Regions from separate parts of the Tardiphaga sp. 862_B3_N4_1 genome, predicted to be linked through region 3. Evidence: predicted binding sites of a transcription regulator. Region 3 holds the regulator's gene; each other region holds the start of a gene.
The links. Region 3 encodes PhoB, which activates phosphate uptake and scavenging genes when phosphate is short. Its sites were predicted from a motif close to TGTCATNNANCTGTCAT; they were not measured.

Region 1 (4,196 bases), 210 kb from region 3:
CCGACGGACGCATCTCGATCATCTCGGCCTTGCGTTCGCTCATCTTCTGAACGACCACGCCGGAGAATTCCTCATCCACGTCGATGACGACTTCCTCGACCGGCTCCAGCGTGTTGCCGTTCTCGTCCTTGGTGAGAACCACGCGCGGACGCGACACCGACAGTTCGAAGCCTTCGCGGCGCATGTTCTCGATCAGGATCGCGAGCTGCAATTCGCCGCGGCCCGACACTTCCATCGCGTCACGGTCGGCGGATTCGACGACCTTGAGCGCGACATTGCCTTCGGCTTCGCGCAACAGGCGATCGCGGATCAGGCGGCTGGTGACCTTGTCGCCTTCGGTGCCGGCGAGCGGCGAGTTGTTGACGATGAAGGACATCGACACGGTCGGCGGATCGATCGGCTGCGCCTGGATCGGAATTTCAACCGACGGATCGCAGAAGGTATCGGCAACAGTGCCCTTCGGCAGGCCGGCGATGGCAACGATGTCGCCAGCTTCGGCGAGTTCCACCGGCTGGCGCTCAAGGCCGCGGAAGGCCAGGATCTTGGTGATACGGCCGGTTTCGACGACCTTGCCGTCACGCGACAGCACCTTGACGGCCTGGTTCGGCTTCACCGAACCAGCCGAGATGCGACCGGTGATGATGCGACCGAGATAGGGGTTGGCTTCCAGGATGGTTCCGAGCATGCGGAACGCACCTTCTTCAACCACCGGCGGCGCGACATGCTTGATGACGAGATCGAACAGCGGCTTCATGCCGACATCATGCGACGCGTCCGGGCTGTCGGCCATCCAGCCGTTGCGGCCCGATCCGTACAGAATCGGGAAATCGAGCTGGTCGTCGGTGGCGTCGAGCGCTGCGAACAGGTCGAACACTTCGTTGACGACTTCGGTGATGCGGGCGTCCTGACGGTCGACCTTGTTGATCGCGACGATCGGCTTGAGGCCGAGCTTCAGCGCCTTGCCGACCACGAACTTGGTCTGCGGCATCGGGCCTTCAGCAGCGTCGACGAGCACGATCACGCCATCGACCATCGACAGGATGCGTTCGACTTCGCCGCCGAAGTCAGCGTGGCCCGGGGTGTCGACGATGTTGATTTGGACTTCATCCCACAGCACCGAGGTGCACTTGGCGAGAATGGTGATGCCGCGCTCTTTTTCGATGTCGTTCGAATCCATCGCGCGTTCCTGGACGCGCTGATTGTCGCGATACGTGCCCGACTGCTGCAGCAGCTTGTCCACGAGAGTGGTTTTGCCGTGGTCAACGTGGGCGATGATAGCAATGTTGCGAAGGTTCATAGGTCTTCTTCTGGTTACGGTCTGGGTGCCCTTGAGCGGGTTCAACAAGACATGCTCGACAACAAAAGGCTTATGCCTTGCGCTCGAGCGCGTTCGATAACTGCCTCGTCTGAAAACGCGCTGGGGCAATCCCTCCAAAAGCAAACCCGGCCAGAAGGGGCCGGGTACTCGGACGCGTTGCGGCGCAATATAGGGGGAAATCGCCGAAAAACAATGCGAATCTGCCAAATGGTTAGCCCAATTTCGGGTCCAGAACCGTGGCCCAAAGGGCCATATCGGCCCGATCCCGCAGGGTAACGGTCATTTGGCCGCTTTGGCCGTCGATTTTGACGTGACCGAAGAACTGCATGCCGGCCGACGGGGGCAAATTCTGCTTATCGGGCCCCGGCGCCTTCACGAAACGGACCTCGGGACCGAAGGTATTGTCGAGCGCCGCCGGCCCGAAAGTTCCGGCGTGAAACGGGCCCGAAACGAACTCCCAGAACGGCTCGAAATCCTGAAACTGCGCCTTTTCCGGATTGTAGTAATGCGCCGCCGTGTAATGCACGTCGGCGGTCAGCCAGACCGTGTTGCGGATACCGGCCGATTTGATGAAGCGCAGAATATCGGCAATTTCCAGCTCGCGGCCCCGCACTGGCCCGTCGCCCTGCGCAAGGGCCTCAGACCCGGTTTTGTCGGCAGCGTTGTCATAGACGACGAGGCCGATCGGCATGTCGGAGGCGATGACCTTCCAGGTCGCCTTCGACGCCATCAGGGCGCGCTTCAGCCAGGCCATCTGCTCCGGGCCGATGAAATACGCATCCGGACCATAGCTCTCCTGCAGATTCGGGCCGTTGGGCCCGCGATAGCTGCGCTCGTCCAGCATGAAGACATCGAGATGCGGGCCGTAATTGAGCGTGCGATAGACGCGGCCAGGCTCCTTCGGATTGACCGAGATCGGATACATCTCGTGAAAGGCACACGCGCCGCGCGCAGCCAGTAGCGTGATGTCGCGCTCCTTGTAAGACGACGGCAACTGCTTCGAGAGCGACCAGTTGTTGGTGACCTCGTGATCGTCCCACTGGCCGAAGATCGGCACCTGCGCATTGAATGCGCGGACATTGTCGTCGAGTAGATTGTATTTGTGCGCGGCGCGGAATTCATCGAGCGTTTCGGCGACCTTCGCCTTCTCCGGCACCGTGATGGTGTTCTTCCAGATCGCGCCGTCAGGCAGTTTCGTTTCAGGCAGGATCGGACCATCGGCGTAGATCGTATCGCCGGAATGGATCAGGAAATCCGGGTTGTGCTTTCGCATGGTGGCATAGGTGACCATGCCGCCATCCTCGGCGTTGATGCCCCAGCCTTGGCCTGCGACATCGCCGCCCCAAACGAAAGACACATCGCGGCGATCCGCTGGCGCGGTGCGGAAGCGACCGATGACCGGCTCGCCGACGATGTCGGTATGCGAGAGATCGCGGAATTTGACGCGATAGAAGATGTCCTGTCCCGCGGGCAGATTGTCGAGCAGCAGCTTCGCCGTGAAATCGGTTTCGGGCAGCGCCGCCATCGGCGGCAACATGCGCGCATTGCTGAAGGATTCGGTGGTGGCGACTTCCACCATCATCTGCGCCGGCCGATCCGCGCGCGACCAGATCATGCCGCTGTTGATCCCGACATCGCCGGACTGAATGCCATGTGACACCACCGGGCGATCGGCGGCGCGGCTGAGATAGGGCATCGCAAGGAAGCTTGCGCCTGCTGCGGCTGAGTGCGCGAGGAAGCGACGACGGGATAAACGTAGTGCCATGGCGAACTCCTGATCCTGGCTCTGGCACCAGTGGCTCTAGGCAGATCGCTTGACGCTGCGATGACAGGTGATGCGCAATATCAACACCTGTCAGCGCACGTTGCGAGTGACTAGCAACTTGATTGACACATTTGGAAATTTCACCTTAACGTGAACGTGACGGTTCCCTTCGGGGATCAAAAGGGAATGCGGTGAGGGGGATCCCCCGATTCCGCGGCTGCCCCCGCAACTGTAAGCGGCGAGCCTGCGCCAAGAGCCACTGGGTGTTCACCTGGGAAGGCGGCGACAGGCAGTGACCCGCGAGCCAGGAGACCTGCCGCCAGTCGTGGTCACACGCGAGCACATTGGGCGGGGTGTCCTGGTGGAAGTCACACTGCCTGTTTGAAAGCGGCGGCGAGACTTGGTTTGCGGTGACGTGCCACGTAACCGCGAGTCCTGTTCATGACCTCCGTTTCTCCCGTCGCGTTGAAGCGACATGCTCCCTTACTTTATTCTGTTGCTCTCTCCTGCTTGTTGTGTCCGAGCGAAAGCTGGTCGCAAACCACACAGTCGAGCCAGACGCTCGATCCTGTCGTCGTTCAGCCGTCGGCGACGCCTCAGCGGGCACGCCGCGCCACGAACGGCAATGCATCGCGCGCTGCGCGCTCGCGGCAACAGCGCAATGTCGCCGCCAATACCGGCGCGCCGGTCGCCACGCCGACAGGCCCCGTCTTCGCGGCACCGACACTCAACCTCACCGGCACGACGTCGACGGGCAGCCGCCTTGGCCTGACGCGCCTGCAGACGCCGGCCAGCGTCGAGGTGATCTCTGCCGAGACCATGGCCGAGCGTGGCCAGCAGAATCTGATTGACGCCGTGACACAGAACGCCACCGGCTTCACCGCAAGCCCGGCGCCGGGCAATGGCAGCATCGCCTTCAACACCCGCGGCTTCACCGGCAACGGCACCGTGATGACTCTGTATGACGGCACACGGCTCTATGTCGGCTCGGGCACGCTGACCTTCCCCTATGATACCTGGTCAGCTGAGCGCGTTGAGGTGCTACGCGGCCCGGCATCGGTGATGTATGGCGAAGGTGCCGTCGGCGGCGCCATCAACGTCATCTCGAAACTG
Region 2 (4,196 bases), 1.3 Mb from region 3:
AATATCTGATCCGGTCGCTTGCCAACGATCTTATCGCGCGAGAGCCGAGAGAAGGTCTCGAAAGCCCGGTTGGCGAAGATATAGCGGCCATCGTCAATGGTCTTGGCCGCGACGCAGATCGGGACGTGATCAAGGACAGATTCGAGGAATTGCTTGGTGGTCGCAAGCTCGCGCTGCAGGAAACGCTGCTCGGTGCAGTCCTCATGAATGCCAATGGCGCCGCCATTGGGAAGCCGGCTGAACTTGACGTGAACGGATTGCCCGCCGGGCATTTCGGCAATGTACTCGCCGGCGGAAACAGTCTGCTCGTAGAAGCTCTGGGTGGCCAGATCGAGCTTGCCACGCTGGCGGCGTAACTCCCGCAATTCTGGACCGGTAATATCCTTGGTGATGTCGGCGCGCGTCAGGTCGTAGATCTCAAGATAGCGATCGTTGCAAAACACGACCCGCTTCTGGTCGTCGAGCATCACGATGCCTTGGCCGAGATGATTGAGGGCAGAACCGACAAACGCATTGCGACGATGCTGCTCGCGACGCACATTGCGCAGCGCCGAGGCGACCCACAGCACAATGGCGGCGAGAAATGCCAGCGCGACAAATCCACCGATGAGGATCTGCCAGATCATTTGCGGGTCGAGTTCACTGATATAATGAACCGCCGGGGATTCTGCGTGGGCTCCGGCAATGCTGCCGAGAAGGCACGCGACTGCGATGACGGACACTGCCGCCTTGCTGTCTGATCGCCCGATCTTGCCAGTCATTACACACCCGCGTATTCGCAGCGTGAGTGTTTGGTTACAGGTATGTGGATCAGGTAAATGCGTATCGTCGCACCTGCAGAATGCGGCGAAATTTGGTGGTAATTAGCTGTGATGCTTAATGTTTTACTAATGCGCCACATGCGCAAGGTCGAACCGCAGCTGACCGGCGCAGCAAACTATCGGACGCGACATGGACAAGGTTGAATGCGTGGTGGTGGGCGCCGGCGTCGTGGGTCTTGCGATCGCCCGGCGACTGGCGGAAGCGGGACGCGAGGTCATCGTGCTAGAGGCCGCGGACGCGATCGGTACCGTGACCTCGTCGCGCAACAGCGAGGTCATCCATGCCGGCATCTATTATCCGGCCGGAAGCCTGATGGCACGGCTCTGCGTCGCTGGAAAACAGGCGCTCTATGATTATTGCCGCGATCGCGGCATCCCACATCGCAACTCCGGGAAACTGATCGTCGCCACACGTCCGGAGGAGATCGCCAAACTGGCGTCGATCAAAGCGCATGCCGAAGCCAATGGCGTCGCTGATCTCGAGCAATTATCCGGGACAGAGGCACGGGCGCTGGAGCCGGCATTGGCTTGCGAAGCCGCGCTGTTGTCCCCCTCCACCGGAATCGTCGATAGCCACAGCTACATGTTGTCGCTGCGCGGTGAAGCGGAAGCCGCCGGCGCGGCCTTCGCATTCCTCGCGCCGCTGGAACGTGGCCGGGTCACCGCCGACGGTTTCGAACTGGATGTCGGCGGCGAGGCTCCGATGACACTAGCCTGCGACATGCTGATCAATTCAGCAGGCCTGTCCGCAACCGCGATCGCCCGCATGCTCGACGGCATGCCGCTCGACCTGATACCGCCCGCTTATCTGGCGAAAGGCTGTTATTTCAGCTGCAATGCGAAAGCACCGTTCTCGCGGCTGATCTATCCCGTGCCGGAACCGGGCGGCCTCGGGGTGCATCTGACGCTCGATCTGGCCGGCCAGGCGCGTTTCGGCCCTGACGTCGAGTGGGTGGATCACATCGACTACACGGTCGATCCGGCACGCGGAGAGAGGTTCTATCCGGCTATCAGGCGCTACTGGCCAAGTCTGCCGGACGGCGCATTAATGCCGAGCTATTCAGGAATGCGGCCGAAGATCGTGCCGCCCGCAGTCGCGGTGCAGGATTTCATGATCCAGGGTGCCCAGACCCATGGCGTGCCGGGCCTTATCAACCTGTTCGGCATCGAGTCACCGGGGCTGACATCATCGCTGGCCATCGCGGACTACGTGGCTGAGATGGCGGGACATTGAACGCGAAAGGTTGCAGGCGAAGCGATCCAGGCCAACCGAATACTGGAGCTTCGTCGCAAACCTATCGCGGGATGAGGGGAAGACGTCATCGCACCTACGCGAAAGCAGTGACGTAGACGACGATGTCGATGCTGTGATTTATCGTTCGCTGATCAGTGCAGCCGTTGATCAGTGCACCGTTTCGCTGGCCCCGTTTTTGAGACGCTGGATTTCGTCCCTGACCATCAGTTTTCGACGCTTGAGTTCGACGATGCGGAGATCGTCGGTAGACAGGTGCACGAGCGCTTCGTGCAATTCGCTTTCGAGAACTTTGTGCTTGCGTTCCAGTTCGACGAGATGCGCCTGTAGTGCCATTCGAAAACTCCTCGGTAGGATTGAACCTCAGGATACGTTCGGTTGGACGATGAATTCTACATGACAGTGGACATCTGTCGATGGGTATTGAAAAGTGTATTTTGAGCTTCGGGTATCGTCTGAAACGAATCGTGACCTAATTGCGCAGCAAAAACATGGAACCGGACGGCTTGCGTGGTGCGCCTGCACCGGCGATAGTCATCCTAGAAATTCCTCGCAAATGACTTGCGAATCCAGTCAGCTAGAAACATGAACGACGACGAAGATCGCGAACTCCCGTTAGAACTCGCCCGATTGCAGCAAGAACATCGCGACCTCGACGCCGCTATCGATGCCTTGCAACATTCACCGGCACCCGATCTTTTGCGACTGCAACGGTTGAAGAAGAGAAAGCTTCAGCTGAAAGACCGCATCTCCTTCATCGAAGATCAGATCACCCCGGATATTATCGCCTGAGACAATGCGTCACGCTCTGGCCGTCGGCTAAAGAGCGGCCATGACTGCAACCCGATGCGTGACGATCAATAGATCGGCTTTCTTTAACTCGCGGTGAATGCAGCAGGCTGGGTGTTGAACTCGCCCGTCGTAAAAACCTTGCTTCGCGACGGCCGCCGCTCTTTTCGCGCGGCATCGTAGGCACGACAGCCAAACTTAATTCTGGCCAGCATCGCATCGTGGCGCGGTGAAAACTGCTGAGGCTGCGCGAATTGATCGCGATGGCGCTGGCGCTCGCACCGCGCAAGCCAGCCGTTGCGGCCTCACAGGAGCGGAACGGGGCGACCGCAAACAAGACGCTGCCGAAACTTGACAATAAGAACAAAATAAGAACAAACTTACGCCGAGATCAATCGACTCGTGAAGGCACCATGGCCGATATCACCTATTATGTCGCACTGCCCTTCCTGCACGACGACTCTGGTTCGCCCGCCGCCGGTGCCGCCGAGGAATGTCAGAGCGCATCCGGCGCCATCCGCCGCGCCGAACTATTGTCCCGTGCGCCAGGTTCAATCGGCGCATTGGCCTTCAGCCGTACCGGCGATCCGATGATCGGCGAGTTCGGCGACGCCCAGGTGATCCGCGCCTTTGGCGAAGTGCCAAGCGACCTCAGCGCGTTGTAAGGCGCCAACGCCGGCGATGGCTAACTACACTTTCGCGCGTCGCGCGGTCTTGCGCACGTACATCGCCCTGTCGGCCTGAACCAACGCGGCTTCGCCATCGACATCGGGACCCAGCAGTGCGACGCCTGCAGAGGCGCCAGCCGACACGTTGATGTCGCGGAAGACGAAAGTGAGCTGGTCGATCGCGGCATCGAGCACAATCAGTGCACCCGTCGCGCTATAGCGGGCGATGAAGGCCACGGCGCGGGTCAGCTCGCGGGCAAAGCCACGGCGGTTGAGAATGTCGAGCAGGAAGTCGGTTTCCGCCGAAGCTCGCAATTCGGCAATCTTCGCCTCGGCCTGTGTGAGTTGCGCTTCCAGCCGCCCGAATCGTCAGCGCGGCCGCCGGCGCGCGGCTTTTTGGCAGCGACACCAACGCCTTGGAACCGCGCAACGCCGGCTTCATGGAAGGTTTGACCGACTTTGCAGCAGGCGTTCGGGTTTTCTTTTGCATGGGATTTGTTACAAGGCTTGCCAGTCTTCACCAAGACGAGATCATGTTTGCCACGCTCCTTGCCACGCAAGGGGACGACATTGTATTTCCAGCCTATCTTTCTGGATTCGCGAAAGAAAATACGGAATGACCGCGCCCGTCGCCATTATTATGGGAAGCCAGTCGGACTGGGAAAC
Region 3 (4,196 bases):
TGCCGCTCTCTTTGGCGTCACCTGGCTCGCGCTGATCCTGTTCACGCTGTTCTACAACGGTATCGCCGGCATCAGCCTGCAGATATTCACGCAGAACACGCCGCCGCCGGGCTCCATGGAAGGCGGCCTGCTCAATGCCATCGTCGGTTCGGTCATCATGACCGTCATCGGCGTCGGCATCGGCGCGCCGCTCGGCCTGTTTGCCGGCACCTATCTCGCGGAATACGGCAAGCACGACAAACTCACCTCGGTGATCCGCTTCATCAACGACGTGTTGCTGTCGGCCCCGTCCATCATCATCGGCCTGTTCGTTTATGGCGCGGTGGTGATTCCGATGGGTGGCTTCTCGGCTCTCGCCGGCTCGCTCGCGCTCGCCGTGATCGTGATCCCGGTCGTCGTCCGCACCACCGAGGACATGCTCGGCCTGGTGCCCAATCCGTTGCGTGAAGCGGCCTCGGCGCTCGGCCTGCCGCGCTCCCTGGTCATCAAGCGGATCGCCTATCGTGCAGCCCGTTCCGGTCTCATCACCGGCGTGCTGCTGGCGACCGCACGTGTCGCCGGCGAAACGGCGCCGCTGCTGTTCACCGCGCTGAGCAACCAGTTCTTCAGCCTCGATCTCACCAAGACGATGGCCAACCTGCCGGTGACCATCAACAACTTCGTGCAGAGCCCCTACGAGTACTGGAAGCAGCTCGCCTGGAGCGGTGCCCTGATCATCACCTTGACCGTACTTGCCCTTAACATTGGCGCGCGCATTCTCGGCGCCGAGAGGACAGCAAAATGAGTGAGCTTTCTGTGTCGTCTGGCGTTCCTTCCGTCTCGATGCCGCCGCCGTCGGCCCTGCAGGGCGAGACCCGTCCCAAGGTCACCGTGCGCGACCTGAACTTCTACTATGGCGAACACCACGCTCTGAAGAAGATCAACCTGACGCTGATGGCGAACCGCGTGACTGCGTTTATCGGCCCGTCGGGCTGCGGCAAGTCCACGCTGCTGCGCATCTTCAACCGCATGTATGACCTGTATCCCGGCCAGCGCGCCGAAGGTCAGCTCATGCTCGACAACCAGAACGTTCTGGATCCGAAGCTGGATCTCAACCTGCTGCGCGCCCGCGTCGGCATGGTGTTCCAGAAGCCGACCCCGTTCCCGATGACGATCTATGAAAACATCGCCTTCGGTATCCGCCTCTATGAAAAGATCTCCAAGTCGGAGATGGACGTGCGCGTCGAGAAAGCGCTGCGCGGCGGTGCGCTGTGGAACGAAGTCAAGGACAAGCTCAACGCCTCGGGCCTCAGCCTGTCGGGCGGTCAGCAGCAGCGCCTGTGCATCGCGCGCACCATCGCGGTGCGGCCGGAAGTGATCCTGTTCGACGAGCCGTGCTCGGCGCTGGATCCGATCTCGACCGCGAAGATCGAGGAGCTGATCGACGAGTTGAAGGATCAGTACACGATCGCGATCGTGACCCATAACATGCAGCAAGCCGCCCGCGTCTCCGACAGCACGGCCTTCATGTATCTCGGCGAGCTGATCGAGTTCGATCAGACCAACAAGATCTTCACATCACCGACCGATCGCCGCACCCAGGATTACATCACCGGCCGCTTCGGCTGACGCGACATATTCGCGGGAGGATTTAGATATGGCTTTTGAACACACCACCAAGGCTTTCGATGACGATCTGCAGGAGCTGACCCGTCTCGTCGCCGAGATGGGTGGCCTTGCGGAACGGCAGATTGTCGAATCCGTCGACGCGCTGATCCGCCGGGATGTCGCGCTCGGTGCGCGCGTCGTCGCCACCGACGCCGAGATCGACCAGTTGCAGCGCACGATCGAAGAGCGCGCCGTGCTGACCATCGCCAAGCGCCAGCCGATGGCTGTCGATTTGCGCGAGATCGTCGGCGCGCTGCGTGTCGCCACCGATCTGGAACGTATCGGCGATCTCTCCAAGAACATCGGCAAGCGCGTCAATGCACTCGACAGCGACTTCCATCCGCTGAAGCTGATCCGCGGCCTCGAACACATGACCGACCTCGTGACCACCCAGGTCAAGGCCGTGCTCGACGCCTATGCCGCACACGATCTGCCGGCCGCGATGACGGTGTGGAAGGGCGACGAGGAAATCGACGCGATCTGCACCTCGCTGTTCCGCGAGCTCCTTACCTATATGATGGAAGATCCGCGCAACATCTCGTTCTGTATCCACCTGATGTTCTGCGCCAAGAACATCGAGCGGATCGGCGACCATGCCACCAATATTGCGGAAACCGTGTTCTACATGATCGAGGGTCAGCAGATCCTCGACAAGCGCCCGAAGGGCGACATGACCACATTCGCGAATACGCCGACTGTCTGAAGCATGGCCCTGAAAAGTGGAAGCCAGTCTTCCGCAAGGATCATGATTTAAAGACTTGTCGGACGTCACTGAGGATATTGATCAAGATGGCTGTGAATGCACGCATTCTGGTTGTGGAAGATGAAGAGGCACTAACGACGCTGCTTCGCTACAACCTCGACGCCGAAGGCTATGACGTTGAAACTGTCGCGCGCGGCGACGATGCCGACACCCGCTTGAAGGAGCGGGTGCCGGATCTCGTGGTGCTCGACTGGATGCTGCCGGGTCTGTCCGGTATCGAACTGTGCCGCCGCCTGCGCGCACGGCCCGAAACCAAGGCATTGCCGATCATCATGCTGACGGCGCGCGGCGAAGAGAGCGAGCGCGTTCGCGGTCTCGCCACCGGCGCCGACGACTATATCGTCAAGCCGTTCTCGGTGCCGGAGCTCCTCGCCCGCGTGAAGGGCCTGCTCCGTCGTGCCGCTCCCGAGCGTCTCGCCACCGTCCTGGCGTTTGGCGACATCGAACTCGACCGTGACAAGCGCCGCGTCGTGCGCTCGAGCCGTCCGATCGATCTCGGTCCGACCGAATATCGCCTGCTGGAGTTCTTCCTGGAACATCCGGGCCGCGTGTTCAGCCGCGAGCAGTTGCTCGACAGCGTCTGGGGCCGCGACATCTATATCGACGAGCGCACCGTCGACGTGCATATCGGCCGTCTGCGCAAGCTGCTCAATCCCGCCGGCGAGCCCGATCCGATCCGCACCGTGCGCGGCGCCGGCTACGCGCTGGATGACCGGTTCGACAAGGCGGCGGAGTAATACTCCGCTATCGACAGTTATTCTCGTCATGGCCGGGCTTGTCCCGGCCATCCACGTCTTTGTGTTCGGCCAAGACGTGGATACCCGGCATTCGCCGGGTATGACGGCGGAGAGGTCTCCGCTCACAATTCCCCCAAAACAAAAAAATGCCCGGCTCATCACCGGGCATTTTCATTTGGTTTAGATGCTTTCCAGCTCAGCGCGTCGGCTTTGGCACCGCGCGGCGGCGGTCGCTGGCCGGCTGATAGGCGATGCGCGAGTGATGCGCGCAATAGGGGGCGCCGGCCAGGGCCTTGCCGCCGCAGAAGTAGAAGTCCGCGCTCGACGGATCGCCGATCGGCCAATGGCAGGTGGCTTCGTTGAGTTCGACCAGCGACAGGCGCTGGCTGATCGGCACGATGTTGTCATAGGCGATCGGGTCGGGCTCGGCCTCGATCTCGTAATTATGGGCCAGCGCGGTATTGCCGCGTGCCATCGGGCGGGCGACGCGTACCATCTGCTGCGCCGGGCGCGCCTTGCGCTGCCGCGGAGCTGCCGAGGAGGGGCTCTTGGCACGGCCGGACAGGCCAAGGCGGTGAACCTTGCCGATCACGGCGTTGCGGGTCACGTTACCGAGTTCCGCAGCGATCTGGCTGGCGGAAAGGCCGCCTTCCCAGAGTTTCTTCAACTGTTCGACGCGATCGTCGGTCCATGTCATTACCGTCATCGCCGTTTTCCCTTCGTGAGCGCCGGCCTGACCGGGCAGCGCTGCGAGTTGAGACTTCAAAAATCCCTGCGGTCAGAATCCTTTAGCGCTCACCGGGCGCGAATTTCGCGTCCGGCTGTTACGCCGCACTGGATGTGTCAAAAGGATCTACCGCCGCACGAGATGTCGTATCCGACGAGGCAAAAGCTACAATATGCCGTGACTCGCGCGCAAGAGTCGGGCATGCCGCGTCCACATGCTTCTGCAAGTAAAGCTGCAAAATCGGCTTTTTCTGCGACTCCGTGTGACTCGAAAGCCGCAGTGCGCGGTTGACAGTCTTCACAGCACACATAGAATAATGCCC
Region 4 (4,196 bases), 550 kb from region 3:
CCGTTATCCTCAAGACCCTCGGCGCCACGCGTGCGCGGCTTCTGGGTGCCTATGCACTCGAATATCTGATGATCGGCCTGGCCACGGCGGTGTTTGGGGTCATCGCCGGCTCGGTGGCGGCGTGGCTGATCGTCACGCGCCTGATGACGCTGAGCTTCGTCTGGCAGGCTGGCAGCGCGGCTGGCGTCGTGCTGGCGGCGCTAATTGTCACAGTGGGCCTGGGCCTGGTGGGTACGTTGGTAGCCTTGAACCAGAAGCCTGCCACCGTGTTACGGAATTTGTGACCTGTTTTGACACGAAGCAGCCTTTGCGCGGGCTGATTCGTGCAAAATGACTGAGAAATCGCCAAGCTTGCGTCAGGCTGAAAGTTTACCAGGATGCCTGAATACAAATCGGAGCGACATTCCGCCACGCGTGGAAGCTTGCAGCGAATGTGTTAGTTTACCACATACCCTTTGGGTCAGACATCGAGTGCAGATGACGTCGATTTTTTATGAAATCGAGTTTAGTGTCAGGAAGCGCAGATATCTGGGATATAATTTGAACCGGCGACGCGAACCCTTTGCGATCAGCCGGACAACATCGAGGTTTCGACCATGTCGGATCTAGACCGTAACTATGCTTCCCCCTTCGGCCGGGCCGGCGCGCGCGATGCCGCTGCCGTGGACGCCGGACTGCGCTCCTACATGCTGCGCATCTACAACTACATGACGATCGGTCTGGCCATCACCGGCCTGGCTGCTCTCGGCGTGTACATGGCGGCTGTCACGACCGATCCGTCGGGCGCTGCTGCCCGGATCGGTAGCTCCTACCTGACGCCGTTCGGCTATGCGATGTTCGTGAGCCCGCTGAAGTGGGTGTTCATCCTGGCGCCTCTGGTCATGGTGTTCGCCATCTCGTTCGGCATCAACCGGCTGAAGCCGGCCACCGCGCAACTGCTGTTCTGGGCCTTCGCGGCTCTGATGGGCATCTCGCTGTCGTCGATCTTCCTCGTGTACACGCACACATCGATCGTGCGGGTGTTCTTCATTACCGCTGCCTCGTTCGGTGCGCTGAGCCTTTACGGCTACACTACCAAGCGTGACATGACGGGCATGGGCTCGTTCCTGCTGATGGGCCTGTTCGGCATCATTATCGCGAGCGTCGTGAACATCTTCGTGGCGTCGTCGATGCTGCAGTTCATCGTGTCGGTTGTCGGCGTGCTGATCTTCGCAGGCCTCACTGCCTACGATACCCAGCGGTTGAAGAACGACTACATCTACGGTTACGCCTCGCAGGGCGGCGATATCGCCGAGCGCGCGGCGATCACCGGTGCCCTGTCGCTCTACTTGAACTTCATCAACCTGTTCACGCTGCTGCTGCAGCTGCTCGGACAGCGCGAATAAGCTCAGAGCATAGAGAAGATCTTAGCCCCGGCCGAAAGGCCGGGGCTTTTCTTTTGGGTGGAGCAAAAATAGTCTCAGCGCCATGTCCGATATTGAAATCAGGCCCGCCACGGCGGCAGATCTGCCCGCGATCACCGCGATCTATGCCGAGGCGGTGCAGTTCGGCACGGCCACGTTCGAACTGATCCCGCCAGATTTGGCCGAGATGACGCGGCGTTTCGAGGGGATGGTGAGCGGGGGCTATCCGTATCTCGCGGCTGTGCTGGAAGGCCGGGTTGTCGGCTATGCCTATGCCAGCGCGCATCGCCCGCGACCGGCCTATCGCTTTACCGTCGAGAATTCGATTTATCTCGATCCGAAAGCCCAACGGCGAGGCGTTGGCGGCAAACTTCTCGCGCGGCTGATCGCCGAATGCGAGAGCCGCGGCTACCGCCAGATGGTCGCCGTGATCGGTGACAGCGCGAATGCCGGCTCCATCGCGGTTCATCGCAATGCCGGATTTCAGATGGTTGGGGTGCATACCGATGTCGGGTTCAAGTTCGATCGCTGGCTTGATACCGTTTCGATGCAGCTCGCACTTGGCGACGGCGCCCGCACGCTTCCCTGACGCTCAGCGAATCGATTACACCACCGCCAGCTTGCGATCGATCACCAGGAGCACGCGGTCGAGTTCCTGGCCGCGGCGCAGAATCATGCCGCTGGCCGAAATCACGCTATACATGCCCTGCTTGCGCGCCAGTCGCGGATCTTTCTCGATGCGATAGAGCGGCACTTCCGACGAGCGGCGGAACACCGAGAACACCGCGCGGTCGCGCAGAAAGTCGATGGCGTAATCGCGCCACTCACCGTCGGAGACCATACGGCCGTACAGGTTGAGGATGCGGCTGAGCTCAAGGCGATTGAAGCTGACGACGGGCGCGGCGGCGGCAGAGCCCGTCGCCGCGCGATTCTCGGTGGGCTCAGTATCTCCCGGAATCACATTCATGCAGCGCCTCCTGTCATATCGTCGACATGATCGCGCCGACCGCGGTCCTCTGCAAGGGCCGATCCGCAGGGCTGATGGTAGAAATTTCCCGTCACGGGAACGTCAGGTGAATCTTATTGCCGCCAAATTTTGGCCCATCGGGCGCCCTTCTGGATTGCGACAAGAAGATACTGCGTCGGGTCCGGTTCTTCCGGTCTCGGATTCCTCAGCCCCCAGCCCCCCGCGGTCGTTGGGATCGGACCCTGCGCAGGAAGTTAATCCCCACTGGGCCAACGCAAGTTGGTCCTTTTCTTTTTGGTGGATGCTTTTGCGAGACCATCAAACGTCATTGCGATAGGCGAAGCGACGAAGCAATCCAGTCTTCGCCGAGGGCTCACAATGGTGCGGGCATGCCACGCGTAAGTGCAGCAGCAGCCGAAGTTATCAATCTGAAGACTTACTGCAGCGACGTATAGGCCGCGCCGCGCATCGCGCCGGGCTTGTCGCGTGTGCCGTCTTGCACATAAACGACGGCGGCATCGACACCATCCCTGGAGATGTTCTCCAGCGGCAGCGTCCAGTTGGCGGCGTTGCCGGTCCAGTCACCGACCTTCAGCCAGTTCCGGACGACATTGTAGTAGGTCAGTTGCTTGCCGCGATTCTCGCCGCGCCCGACCGTGATCGGCACTGCCTTCGACACGGAACAGATCCAGACTTCGCCATGCGCCGTATCCGGCGCATTGCTCGATGCGGCAACGGACACGTTGACGTGTTTGCCGGAAACCGACATCGACACCGGCACCGTCATCACGGTGCCTTTCTTGGTTTCGCTGATCGCGCCCTGGATACGATCGGCATCGCTGCCGATCACCTGAGTGGCGCCGTTGACGACGACTTGCGGCGTGTAGACGTCGCGATCGCCGCGCATCTGTGAATAGGCCTTCTGCCGCGCGCTGAAACGCGAGTCGGCCAGCGTGTCCTTCCAGCCCAGGTAGTCCCAGTAGTCGATCGGCATGCTCAATGCGATCACCGACGGGTCTTTGGCGAGGTCGCCGATGATCTTGTCTGCAGGCGGGCAGGACGAGCAACCTTGCGAGGTAAACAGCTCCACCACGGCCCTAGGCTGGGCCAGCGCGCTACCGCTTGCTGCAATGGCGGCGCACACGCTGAGCGCGCCGGTCCACTGCGATATGCCGCCAAAGGATTTCATGAGGTTTTGCCACGCTCGAGGTGAGACACATAACAGACGGTGTCGCACATTGGTGTCGCTAACACGTTCATGCCCTCAAACGCCAGAAGGCGGCCCTTCATAGGCCGCCTTCTGTTCACTAGCCACTCACTTCGCGGTGAGGCACTACGTCACACCACGTATGGGCGTCAGGCTGCAAGCTGACGCAGCACGTAATGCAGGATGCCGCCATTGCGGTAATATTCGAGCTCGTCCAGCGTATCGATGCGGCAGAGCAGCGTCTCCTTGTGGAGTGAGCCATCGGCCGACACGATTTCCGCCACCATCTGCTGGCGCGGCTTGATGTCGCCGGTCAGGCCGCGGATCGTGACCTTCTCGTCGCCCTTGAGGCCGAGTTTCTTCCACGATGAGCCGTTCTCGAAGGTTAGCGGCAGAATGCCCATGCCGACCAGATTGGATCGATGAATACGTTCGAAGCTTTCGGTAATCACGGCGCGAACGCCGAGCAGACGGGTGCCCTTCGCAGCCCAGTCGCGCGACGAACCGTTGCCGTATTCGGCACCGCCGAACACGACCAGCGGCACTTGTTCGGCCTGATACTTCATCGCGGCGTCGTAGATCGACATGGCTTCTCCATCGGGCCAGTGCTTGGTCATGC

Region 1: the regulator PhoB is predicted to act here: its motif matches at 3,133-3,149, upstream of AB8B02_RS25945 (alkaline phosphatase D family protein).
Region 2: the regulator PhoB is predicted to act here: its motif matches at 2,459-2,475, upstream of AB8B02_RS20510 (YdcH family protein).
Region 4: the regulator PhoB is predicted to act here: its motif matches at 2,382-2,398, upstream of AB8B02_RS24245 (DUF2794 domain-containing protein).

Annotation. Positions count from the first base shown of each region.
Region 1 is NZ_JBPWQB010000002.1:1,821,747-1,825,942, reverse strand. It holds gene typA (translational GTPase TypA) at 1-1,297, opposite strand, end outside; gene AB8B02_RS25945 (alkaline phosphatase D family protein) at 1,530-3,083, opposite strand; cobalamin riboswitch at 3,227-3,418, shown strand; gene AB8B02_RS25940 (TonB-dependent receptor) at 3,525-4,196, shown strand, end outside.
Region 2 is NZ_JBPWQB010000002.1:695,830-700,025, forward strand. It holds gene AB8B02_RS20500 (sensor domain-containing protein) at 1-761, opposite strand, end outside; gene AB8B02_RS20505 (NAD(P)/FAD-dependent oxidoreductase) at 952-2,055, shown strand; gene AB8B02_RS20510 (YdcH family protein) at 2,224-2,409, opposite strand; gene AB8B02_RS20515 (YdcH family protein) at 2,659-2,865, shown strand; gene AB8B02_RS20520 (hypothetical protein) at 3,276-3,527, shown strand; gene AB8B02_RS20525 (hypothetical protein) at 3,552-3,845, opposite strand; gene AB8B02_RS20530 (hypothetical protein) at 3,947-4,150, shown strand; gene purE (5-(carboxyamino)imidazole ribonucleotide mutase) at 4,147-4,196, shown strand, end outside.
Region 3 is NZ_JBPWQB010000002.1:2,030,286-2,034,481, forward strand. It holds gene pstA (phosphate ABC transporter permease PstA) at 1-784, shown strand, start outside; gene pstB (phosphate ABC transporter ATP-binding protein PstB) at 781-1,608, shown strand; gene phoU (phosphate signaling complex protein PhoU) at 1,637-2,350, shown strand; gene phoB (phosphate regulon transcriptional regulator PhoB) at 2,443-3,147, shown strand; gene AB8B02_RS26870 (GcrA family cell cycle regulator) at 3,344-3,853, opposite strand.
Region 4 is NZ_JBPWQB010000002.1:1,478,611-1,482,806, reverse strand. It holds gene AB8B02_RS24260 (ABC transporter permease) at 1-284, shown strand, start outside; gene AB8B02_RS24255 (Bax inhibitor-1/YccA family protein) at 597-1,385, shown strand; gene AB8B02_RS24250 (GNAT family N-acetyltransferase) at 1,468-1,992, shown strand; gene AB8B02_RS24245 (DUF2794 domain-containing protein) at 2,008-2,370, opposite strand; gene AB8B02_RS24240 (DUF1223 domain-containing protein) at 2,807-3,559, opposite strand; gene acnA (aconitate hydratase AcnA) at 3,727-4,196, opposite strand, start outside.